2 regions of the Bradyrhizobium sp. USDA 4541 genome follow, and region 2 is predicted to be linked to the other one. Evidence: predicted binding sites of a transcription regulator. Region 2 holds the regulator's gene; the other holds the start of a gene.
The links. Region 2 encodes LexA, which represses DNA repair genes until DNA is damaged. Its sites were predicted from a motif close to TGTTCNNNNTGTGTTCNG; they were not measured.
Positions count from the first base shown of each region.

Region 1: the regulator LexA is predicted to act here: its motif matches at 2,297-2,314, upstream of J2R80_RS06460 (YifB family Mg chelatase-like AAA ATPase).

Region 1 covers NZ_JALJZF010000001.1:1,369,438-1,375,235, forward strand. Annotated here, with positions in the region: gene J2R80_RS06455 (TonB-dependent siderophore receptor) at 1-1,642, opposite strand, end outside; gene J2R80_RS06460 (YifB family Mg chelatase-like AAA ATPase) at 2,365-3,903, shown strand; gene J2R80_RS06465 (hypothetical protein) at 4,023-4,544, shown strand; gene J2R80_RS06470 (PAS domain-containing hybrid sensor histidine kinase/response regulator) at 4,648-5,798, shown strand, end outside.
Region 2 covers NZ_JALJZF010000001.1:5,814,935-5,820,732, forward strand. Annotated here, with positions in the region: one part of gene J2R80_RS27630 (IS5 family transposase) at 1-404, opposite strand, end outside; partial or broken gene J2R80_RS27625 (ComEC/Rec2 family competence protein) at 1-15, shown strand, start outside; one part of gene J2R80_RS27630 (IS5 family transposase) at 407-742, opposite strand; gene J2R80_RS27635 (hypothetical protein) at 815-1,102, shown strand; gene J2R80_RS27640 (hypothetical protein) at 1,099-1,326, opposite strand; gene J2R80_RS27645 (hypothetical protein) at 1,472-1,900, opposite strand; gene lexA (transcriptional repressor LexA) at 2,157-2,861, opposite strand; gene glp (gephyrin-like molybdotransferase Glp) at 3,105-4,316, opposite strand; gene J2R80_RS27660 (HAD family phosphatase) at 4,343-4,969, opposite strand; gene J2R80_RS27665 (hypothetical protein) at 5,408-5,563, opposite strand; gene glyA (serine hydroxymethyltransferase) at 5,651-5,798, opposite strand, start outside.

The sequences.
Region 1 (5,798 bases), 4.4 Mb from region 2:
CAGCGTCGACATAGGCGTAGCCGCCGCGGATGTTGACGCCCTCGACCAGCGTCGCGGTGCCTTCGAGCTCAACGCCGCGCGACCTGACTTCGCCGGTCTGCTCGGCGAAATAGAACGGCGGCGCGTAGGTGACGACGTTGGACCGGGTCAGGTCGAAGGCGGCCAGCGTGATCAGCGCATTGATGCCGACCGGCTGGTACTTGACGCCGATTTCGTACTGCACGCCGGACTCCGGCTTCAGCAGCTCGCCGGCGGCATTGGTGCTCAGCACCGGCAGGAATGACTCCGAATAGCTGAAATAGGGCGCGATGCCGTTGTCGAAATTGTACATCACGGCGGCGCGACCGGTGAATGCCGAGGCGTCGGTCGACGTCGACGTTTTCGCGAGATTGTTGTCGAGGTCGGTAGTGACGAAATCCTGCCGCCCGCCAAGCAGAAACGACAGCCGGCCGAGCCTGATCTGGTCCTGCAGATAGAAGCCGGCCTGCGACTGCTTGATGCCGGTGTCGTCATACGGTCCGTTGTAGGTCCAGCTGTTGGTATAGACTGGCGCAAAGACGTTGAGCTTGCCGGTGCTGTAGCTCGAGGCCATGTCGCGGAACGAGGTGTTGCGGTAATCGACGCCGAACAGCGTCGTGTGGCTCAGCATGCCGGTGACGAACTTGCCCTGCAGCTGGTTGTCGACCGCGAAGGAATCGATCGTCGAGCTGCCGCCGGCGCCGCCGCGCGACAGCAGGCCCGCGGCTTCGTCGGCCGCCGATGCATAGCCGGTGCCGTAGAAGCTCTTCTGCTCGTTGTGCATCCACGAATAGCGCAGGTTCTGGCGGAAGGTCAGCGCCTCGTTGAAGTCGTGCGACAGCATGTAGCCGACCGAGGATTGCTCGGTGTCGAACTGGTTGAAGCCGGGCTCGCCGACGAAGCGCGTGTTCGGAATGTAGCGGCCGTTGTTGGCCCAGACGGTGCCGGACGGCGGCAGGAATTGCAGGCCCCAGCCGGTGCGTTCCTTCTGGTAGTTCGCGAGGAAGGTGATCGTGGTGTCCTCATTCGGCTTCACGGTGACGGCGGGCGCGATGAAGACGCGATTGTCCTTGGTGTAGTCGACCTGGGTCTCGCCATCGCGCGCGACGCCGGTCAGGCGCCACAGCACCGTCCCTTCCTTGTTGGCGCGGCCGCCGATGTCGAACTCGCCCTGATAGCGGTTGAAGCTGCCGCCCGACAGCGACACTTCCCCGAACTCGCGCGCGGTCGGCAGCTTGCTGACATAGTTGAGGATGCCGCCGGTGCCGCTGCCGCCGAACATCGCCGAGGATGGCCCTTTCAGGACCTCGAGGCGCTCGGCTCCGTACGGATCGAGCCCGAGGAAGTGCACATAATTGCTGCTCGGCAGCCGCAGGCCGTCGAGATAGAGGCCCGGCATCGTCATGTCGAAGCCGCGGATCTGCAGGCCGCCGAAGCGGGTGTCCGAGCCGCCATTCACGTCGCCGCTGACCCCTGCGGTGTAGCGCAATGCCGCGCCCACCGATTCCGCACCCTGGTTCCTGATCTGGTCCGTGGTGACGACCGAGATCGATTGCGGGATTTCGATCAGCGGCGTGTCGGTCTTGGTCGCCGTGCCCGAACGCGTGGCAACGAACCCGACCACCGGACCGCCGGCTCGCTCGCCGGCGCCGGCACCGGATCGTGCCGCAGCTGGCGTCGTCGCCTGCTGGGATCGAGCCACACGATTGGCGCGGCTCGCGCGTGCGGCCACCGGACGACGAACCGGTTTTGCATTCGCAGTGATCGCGCGCTGCTGAGGCGCGTCCACGCTCACCGGCGGCAGTTCCGATTGCGCGTCGGCGCGTTCGGTCGCGACTCCTGCGGCAAGGACGGCGGCGGTACATAGACCGATCGTTCGCAGCGCTGGATGTTGACGGGTGGAATGCGAAACAAGTCGACCGATCACGCGAAGGCGCCCCTGATGTCAGCCTGGATGGATTTGTGATCCGGCTCTACAGCGCGGGGCTCGCGAGTACAGACCTCGGCAGTTGGAATAGATCGAGACTGCGCGCGCGATCAGCGTGCGATCGCTGAAACAGCAAGGAAATCGACGACACGCTGCGACAATAAGCGCGCGATGCTCGTCGTGCTGGAATGATTCTTGAGAATGATTCCTGCAGTTGTCGACGATGCGAGCTGTGTTCGATCGCGCGAGGCGCGCGTCATCGCGCGCGACGCCCGACGCCTCCGCACCGGCCGGAAGCGGATTCGCCGCGCGGTGAATTGGTACCGGGCGACCAGCCCTCGGTGTCGCGAATGTTCCTGTAATGTTCTTGCACTTGTCGCCCGGTTCCGCTACCTTCGATTGCGGAAGATAGGGGCAGCATGGTTCAGCGCGTTTCCACCGTCGCATTCGAGGGGATCGAGGCCCGCGCGGTCGACGTGCAGGTCCAGGTTGCGCCGGGATTGCCCGCATTCGCCATCGTCGGCCTGCCCGACAAGGCGGTGTCGGAAGCCCGCGAACGCGTGCGTTCGGCGCTGATCGCCTCCGGCCTCGCGCTTCCCGCCCGCCGCATCACCGTCAACCTCGCACCCGCCGACCTGCCCAAGGAGGGCAGCCATTACGACCTGCCGATCGCGCTCGGCCTGATGGCGGCGATCGGCGCGATCCCGCCGGATGCGCTGAACGGCTTCACCGTGCTCGGCGAGCTCGGGCTCGACGGCTCGCTCGCGCCGGTGGCGGGCGTGCTGCCCGCGGCAATCGGCGCCAATTCGCGCGACGAGGGATTGATCTGCCCGGCCGCCTGCGGCTCGGAAGCCGCCTGGGCCAGTCCGGACATCCAGATCATCGCGGCAGATTCGCTGATCCAGATCGCCAACCACTTCAAGGGCACGCAGGTGCTGTCGCGGCCGCAGCCGAAGGTGCATGAGCGCGAGGAAACGCTTTTGGACCTGCGCGACATCAAGGGCCAGGAGAGCGCGAAACGCGCGCTCGAGATCGCCGCCGCCGGCGGTCATCATCTTCTGATGATCGGCTCGCCCGGCGCCGGCAAATCGATGCTGGCGGCGCGACTGCCCTCGATCCTGCCGCCGCTGTCGCCGTCGGAGCTGCTCGAAGTCTCGATGATCGCCTCGGTTGCCGGCGAGATCCGCGACGGCGCCCTGACCGCGCGACGCCCGTTCCGCAGCCCGCATCATTCCGCCAGCATGGCCGCGCTGACCGGCGGCGGCATGCGCGCCAAACCGGGCGAGATCTCGCTGGCGCATCAGGGCGTGCTGTTCCTCGACGAATTGCCGGAGTTCGATCCGCGCGTGCTGGATTCGCTGCGTCAGCCGCTGGAGAACGGCGAGGTTTCGGTGAGCAGGGCCAACCATCGCGTCACCTATCCGGCGCGCTTCATGCTGGTCGCAGCCATGAACCCGTGCCGTTGCGGCCATGCCTATGAACCCGGCTATTCCTGCAAGCGCGGCCGGCTCGACCGCTGCACCGGCGACTACCAGATGCGGATCTCCGGCCCGCTGATGGATCGCATCGACCTGCGGATCGAGGTGCCCGCCGTGACCGCGGCCGATCTGATCCTGCCGCCGCCGGCGGAGGGATCGGCCGAGGTTGCCGCCCGCGTCGCGGCCGCGCGCGACATCCAGCTCGCGCGCTATGCGGCTGCCGGCATGCCGCATGTCCGCACCAATGCGGAAGCGCCGAGTTCGCTGCTCGAGACCATCGCGCAACCCGACGCGCATGGGCAGAAGCTGCTGCGCGAGGCCGCCGACAACATGCACCTCACCGCGCGCGGCTATCACCGCGTGCTGCGGGTGGCGCGCACGCTTGCCGATCTCGACGGCGCCGAGACGATCGGCCGGCTTCATCTCGCCGAAGCGCTGTCCTATCGTGCATTGGCCGACGATTTGCGCCGCGCGGCGTGATCTCCCTCGCCTTCCGCCCGGTGCCCGCCGCGTCAACGTGACAGTAACCACTCTCATTTACGCTCCGCAAACCATAAGCACCGCGATCGGCGGCAAGCTTGGGTCGAGCGAGTTGTGTCATGTTGCGTTTGAAGATTCTGACCTCGGTGGTCCCCCTTGCCGTGGCCGCGGTCCTTGCCCGCGCCGAATTCCTGCCGGGCCCGCGGCCCTGCATCGAGGTGGGCGGCGCCACAATGCAGATCGCATCGATCCCCTGGCTGGCGCAGCTTCACGTCAGCTTCACTGACGACCCCAGCCAGGCCACCGTCCGGGTCCAGATCGCCGACAGCGCCGACGCCGCCGACTTCACCGTGATCGACGACATCGACGACGCCGAGGCCGGCGCCTGCGAGAGCAGCGCGACGGCGCAGCTGATCGGGATTTCCGGCGATGCCTCGGCAACCGGCCCCGTCATCTATCTGACGCGTGATGCTGGCCCGTCCGACTACCGTGTCTTCGTGCAATCGAAGACGTTCTCGGCGCGGGATGCCGCGGCCTTGATCGTCAGCGCCCGCGGCGGACACCGCCGACTTGAAGCCGCATCGCCCGCACCTGACACGCGCGTCCCGAACCGGGTCATGGCGGAATTAACCTCCCGCTAACCTTGTTCTGAGGGCAGCGCGAAATGGCCACCAATTTCAAGCACTTTGCAAGCTGGCCGACGCATCGTCAGCGCCAGATCAAGCTGTCTCAGGGTCACCATTGATGGGGCGTTTCTTCCGGATCAAGTTGCGCCTTCGCCGCTTCCTCCGGCGCCATTCCTGGCTCGCGACGATCGTGCGCTCGTTCACGATCTTCTCCGTCGCGTTTGGCAGCGCCTTCGGGTTCATTTCGGGCGCGCTCTCGCAACAGAGCGGCTACGATCCCAATGCATTCGCGATCGGGGTCAGCTTCCTGTTCGCGCTCGCCTGCCTTTGGATCGTGACGCTCGGCATCCGCCTGCGGCTGATGCGCAAGCGGCTGCGCACCATCGCCATGCACAATGAAGCGATGGCCGACCGCAACTGGGAACTGCAGGAGGCCGAGCAGCGCGCCTCTACCCTGTTCGAGGCGCAGGACGATTTGATCGTGCTGCGCGACCTCGAGGGGCTCATCACCTATGCCAACGATGCCTATTGCGAGCTGGCGCAGAGGCCCCGCAGCGAATTGATCGGCAGCACCGCAACGCTGAAGGTGCTCGAACAAGGCGACACCGCGCTCGAATCCAACGGCACGCGGGTCTACGACCAGAAGATCGAGGGACCGCTCGGACCGCGCTGGATCGCCTGGCGTGAAGGCCTCGTGCGCAACGATGCCGGCGCGCCTGCAGAGATGCAGAGCGTCGGCCGCGACGTCACCGACCGCACCGAGAGCGAGCACGCGCTCGCCGAAGCGCGCGATCAGGCCGACGCCGCCAACCGCGCCAAGTCGCGCTTCCTTGCGATGGCGAGCCACGAGATCCGCACTCCCCTGAACGGCATCATCGGCATGAGCGGATTGCTGATGGATACGCAGCTGACGCCGGAGCAGATGACCTACGTCAAGGCGGTCAAGACATCGGGCGACGCGCTGCTCGCACTGATCGAGGAGCTGCTCGACTATTCCAAGATCGAGGCCGGCAAGATCGATCTCGAACAGCGCGCGTTCGCGCTGTCCGGCCTGATCGAGGACATCACCGAGCTGCTGGCGCCGCGCGCGCAAACCAAGGGCATCGAGATCGCCGCCTATGTCGACGAACGGCTGCCGATGCAGGTGACCGGCGACGCCGCGCGGCTGCGTCAGGTGCTGCTCAATCTCGCCGGCAACGCCATCAAGTTCACCGCGACCGGTGGCGTGGCGCTGATCGTCGAGCCCGGCATCTGGCCGAACGAGATCAG
Region 2 (5,798 bases):
GCAGCGAGAGTGACGACGGCCCGGTAATTCCGGGCGGTCTTTTCGAAGCGGGTTGCGACGCGTCGGAACTGCTTGAGCTTGCTGAAGCAGCATTCCACGAGATGGCGCTGGGCATAGAGATGTTTGTCGAGCGGATATTTGAGGGCTCGCGAGGGGTTGTTGGGGATGACGGCGAGCGCCTTTTTGGCGGCGATGTCTTGGCGCAAACGATCGGCGTCATAAGCCGTATCGGCGATGACGACCTCGGCGGGCAGCCCCTCGATTAATGCAGCGGCTTGTGGTGCATCGCCCTTCTGGCCCGCGGTGAGCGTGAACCGCACGGGGCATCCCAAGCCGCGTACGGCCATATGTATCTTCGTGCTCAGGCCGCCGCGCGAGCGCCCGATCGCTTGATCTTCAGACCCCCTTTTTTCGCCCCGGCGGCGTGCTGATGCGCCCGGACAATGGTGGAATCGACGATCAGATATTCGAAGTCCGGATCCTCGGACATCGCCTCGAAGATGCGGCACCAGACACCCTTGCGGCTCCATCGACTGAACCGCCGGAACACGCTGTTCCAATCTCCAAAAGCCTCCGGAAGATCACGCCAAGGAGAGCCCGTACGCACGATCCAAAGCACACCTTCCACGAACATCCGGTTGTCCCGCCCGGTCGAGCCCTTCTGATCGGGCCGGCCTATGATCAGCGGCGCCATGCGCTCCCAGGCCGCGTCGCTCAACACCAAACGCTCCATCACACCCAAGGCCGCCTCCCAAAAAGAAGCCTTGAATCTGATTTGCTCTCAAAAGGGAATCCTTAGAGTCCACACCACCTAGTGGACGACTGCGAGCGCGCAGGCCTGATCGTGACGGCGCGGCCGGCGCCGCAGGGCTGCGCGGCATCGGTGATCGATGCCGAGCGGCTGCGCCGCCACGGCGCGCTGGTGCTGCGACGGAGCAGGGACGGCTACGTCGTCGATGCGGTCAAGCCCGGCGGGATCGACCGGCCGTGGTCGCCGGCGGTTCCCGGCGACGGCGAGAGCGAGACGACGCTACGCGCCCCCGCGCCGCGGCCTGCGGTGGATGCGACGCCGGCCGAGACCGATCTGCAGGGCGATGATTAGCCGTGGTCCGGCAAGGGCGCGCTCGGCAGCTCGAACAGGCCGAGATGGTATTCGTCGGAGTCGGGGCCGGCGTCGGGCTTCTTGACGAGAGTGAAGGAAGCCTCGGGAAATTGCTCCCAGACTTTCAGGTCGTCGGCCGTTACCGTCAGCCAACCGAACCGGAACATGTAGCGGCCCGGTTCCGTGACGCGTCCAGCCTTTTGCCATGTGACCTTATCGACCACCGCGCACGTCCTCCGTACCCGATGATGCGCCAAGGTGCCGGCCGACGCAAATCTCCTTCTGCGCCCCGGAAGCGGGAGTCCGGGGTCGCCCGAAATTGCTTAGGTCATCCGCCGCCGAACAGCTCATTCCACGGCGACGATGCGCTCAACCCAAAAACAGCGTTGCGAATGCGGAAGGCCGCCGCTCCACAACCTTCGGCTTCTGCTCGACCGGCGGATGCAGCGCCGGCAATTGCAGCACGCTGACGCGCTGTCCCTCGACCAGCTGGGTCACCAGCACATGGCTGCCGTCGGGGAATTCGACCGCATCATGATGCCGATCGGGCACGTCGGGCTCGACTTCGTTGAATACGCCGACGCGATAGTTCAGCGTCTTGGTCCAGATCCAGCGGCTGTCGTAGCGAACGTTCTCGGCGAAAGCGAGCTCGGTGCCCGGCAGCATGCAGACCGCGACAGTGGGGTCATTCTCCGAAGCAAAGCCGCGGGTCGACGTGCCGCGGAACGTCGTCGTGATCAGCGTCTCTCCGACAATGGCGGGGCGCGATGCCACGGCGTGCAGACTATAGTCACACATCGGATGGCTCCTCATTTCGAGGTAGCGACCCGTGCCTCTCCTTGAGGCATTAGGGCCTCTACCAGAGTGGACGATAGCGAACGAGCGTCTGCTCGTTTCTGGGCGATTGTACGACTGGTCCGAGATCGCTCCGATCACAAACACGCGACGCTGCGCGAGAGGTATCGGAGCGCATCGGGCAGGCCGTACGCTACACTATCATGCAAGGAACGATCCGACGTGTTGCTCGTTCCCGGCCGCCGCAAGTATTTGCAATTCAGTATTTGCGATAAAGGCCGATCAGCTTGCCCTGGATGCGGACCCGGTTCGGCGGCAGGATGCGCACTTCATAGGCGGTGTTGGCCGGCTCGAGCGCGATCGATGCGCCGCGGCGGCGGAAGCGCTTCAGGGTCGCTTCCTCCTCGTCGATCAGCGCCACCACGATGTCGCCGGTATTGGCGACGTCGTTGCGCTGGATCAGCGCCATGTCGCCGTCGAGGATGCCGGCATCGACCATCGAGTCGCCGCGTACCTCGAGCGCGTAGTGCTCGCCGGCGCCGAGCATGTCGGGCGGCACGCTGATGGTGTGGCTGCGGGTCTGCAGCGCCTCGATCGGCGTACCGGCGGCGATCCGGCCCATCACGGGGACCGCGACCGGACGGTTGCCGTCGTCCTCGGCAATCGGCGGCGTGCTGGCGCGCCGGCCGAGGGTGCCTTCGATGACGCTGGGCGTGAAGCCGCGGCGACCGTTGCCGCCGCCGGCCGAGAGTTCGGGCAGCTTGATGACCTCGATGGCGCGGGCGCGGTTCGGCAGACGGCGGATGAAGCCGCGCTCCTCCAGCGCAGTGATCAGGCGGTGGATACCGGACTTCGAGCGCAGGTCGAGCGCATCCTTCATCTCGTCGAAGGAGGGCGGTACGCCGGCCTCTTTCAGACGTTCATTGATGAAACGCAGTAGTTCGTACTGTTTGCGCGTGAGCATCTCGAGTATTCCCCCGGTTGATAGCGTCGTTCGATTCCGAGACTCTTCTGGTGGGGCCTGCAGGCCGGGCCTGACCTCAGGAGCATGTGCTCGATGCACCTGCTTCCATGCAGCTTCCCGAATGTAGACACCAGCACTCGAAACAAATCATGAACGGACACTATATGTTCGATATGTGTTCCGCAACCACTTAATTTCCGGTGAACGTGTCGGGCAACGCACAATCGGCGGGGCGCGAAAACCCTATTCGGGCAGTGTCAGGATCTCGCATTCGCTGCCTTCGACGGCCGCCGCCGCGAACGGCGGGCGCACGAGAAGTGCCCGTGCCGCAGCGAGATTCCCGAGCAACGACGAGTCCTGCTGCGTCACCGGCGTTGCGATCAACGTGCCGTCCTCGCGCGCTTCGAGCCGTGCACGCAGATAGTCCTCGCGTTGGTCGTTGGCGGCGAGGTCGCGGCCGAGCAGGGCGCTCGTGCGGCGATGATGAATCACTTTCCGGCCGCTCAGCGCCCGAATCAACGGCACCAGGAACAGGAAGGCGCAGACATAGGACGACACCGGATTGCCGGGCAGGCCGATCACCCTCATCGCGCCGAGCCGGCCATGCATCATCGGCTTGCCGGGCCGCATCGCAATCCGCCAGAACGTCATGTCGACGCCCTCGGCTTCCAGCGACCGCTTGACGAGATCGTGGTCGCCGACCGAGGCGCCGCCTGTCGTGATCAGGACATCGGCACCGGCCTCGCGCGCCCGGCGGATGCCCGCCGTGGTCGCCTCCACCGTGTCGGCGGCAACGCCGAGGTCGACGGTCTCGGCGCCCTCGGCGCGCGCCAGCGCCCGCAGCGCGTAGCCGTTGGAATAGACGATCTGGCCGGGGCCGGGCTGCGAGCCCGGCATCACCAGCTCGTCGCCGGTCGCCAGCACCGCGACCTTCGGGCGGCGGCGCACCGCAAGTCCCGGATAGTTCATGGCGGCCGCCAGCGACAGCGCGCGGTCGGACAGGCGGCTGCCGCCGGCGAGCAGCACCTCGCCCTCACGGAAGTCGACCCCAGCCGGGCGGATGTGCCGCCCGACGCTGGCGGCCTCCGTGATCGTGATGTGGTCGCCGTCGACGGCGGTGTCCTCCTGGATGATCACCGCGTCGGCGCCATTGGGGATCACGCCGCCGGTGAAGATCCGCACCGCCTCGCCGGCGCCGACCGTCCGGTCGAACGGCCGGCCGGCGGCGACTTCGCCGATCACCTTGAGCCGGGCCTTTAGATCAGCCGCATCGGCGGCGCGCACCGCATAGCCGTCCATCGCCGACATCGGCTGCGGCGGCTGGGTGCGGAGCGCCGCGAGGTCGTGCGCAAGCGTGCGGTGGTAGGCGGCATCGAGCGCGACCATCTCCTCCGGCAGCGGTTCGGCGCCGGCGAGGACGGCGGACAGGGCATCGGCAACCGGCATCAGGGCCACGCTCAGAGTTCCTCAATTCCTAATCTTCAAATTCCAAGTGCGGTCAAAGCCCTTGCCACGTCATCCGTCGATGTCACGTGGATAGCATAAAGGCCGCGGGCCCGCGCACCTTCGATATTGGCGGCCAGGTCGTCGAAAAACAGGATCCGCGACGCCGGCACGCCGATGGCTTTTACCACATGATCATAGGCCTCGGCGTCGGGTTTGCGGAAGCCGATGCTCGAGGACAGGAAGACGTTGCGGAAATGGCTGAGCAGCTCGGCATGGGTGACCGAGAAATGCGCGACATGGGCCGGATTGGTGTTGGAGAAGGCGTAGAGCGGCATCCGCTTGGCGGCCGCCGCGAGCAGCGGGGCGATGCCCGGCATCTCGCCGGTGAAGATCGCATTCCAGCCTTCGAGGAACTGGGCGTCCGTGATGTTGATGCCGAGCGTCCGGCGCAGATTCTCGAAGAATGCCGCGTCGTCGATCCGGCCGATCTCATGATGCTTGAAACTGTCGTCGACGACAAAGCGCGTGGCGAGCTCGGCGGGCGCACACCCGGCATGCTGCGCCCAGTGCGCCATCACCTTGTCAAAGTTGATGTCGAGCACGACGCGGCCGATATCGAACAGCAGCACGTCGACGGAGTTGGGAGTGAATTGCGAGGTCATTGCATGAAACCGTGTACGAGAATTGCGGGCAGGCGGCAATGTCCTCGATTTCAGTGACCGGTGTGTGGATTGTACGTGGCGTTGCATCCATCGCGAGACTGTTCCCGCGCACACCACCGTCGTCCCGGCGAAGGCCGGGACCCATAACCACCGCATTTGATCAGGAACGGGATCGTGGCCCCAGCGTCGCGCAACAATTGAGATTTGGGGTAAGGGGTCCCGGCCTTCGCCGGGACGACGGCGGGTGTCGTCGCTTGTGCGTCAAACATCCGCATTCTCGCGACATGATCTGTCCGAGCCTTGCTCTTCGTTTCACCCTATATTTTTGCTACGGGGCTTGGCTTGCCGCGTCGGGCAACTCAGTGGCACGCGCGCGCGCTTTCAGGGTACCAAGCGACTTGATACCTGCCGGCGGCTTGGTGCCCGCCGGCGTCGCTCTCACAGCCTGGACAGCGCCAAGCCGAGGTAACCGATCAGCGCACCGGTGCTGAGAATGATGACGACGAGCGCCTGTTCCGAGCGTGCTTGCAAGGTTTTCCGGGTCACGGCGTTGGACGCTCCGTCTTCGAGATCATGCGGTCCAACGAACAGCAACGATTTCCGTTCCGGTCCTTCCCCCGGGAACCTTCACGACCTGCCGAGTGACGCGACGGGCGCGGAACAGGAACGCAGGTCGGCCGCCTACGAGGGCGGCGCGATCCCCGGAACGGGGAAAGCGCGGCACATCTCGACGCTGATCGACCTCAGTCGCTTGACGACCGCTGCATCTCCCTTCGACCGGAGGGACTCCGCAATGAGTTCGGCGATCAGGCGCATTTCGGGCTCGCCC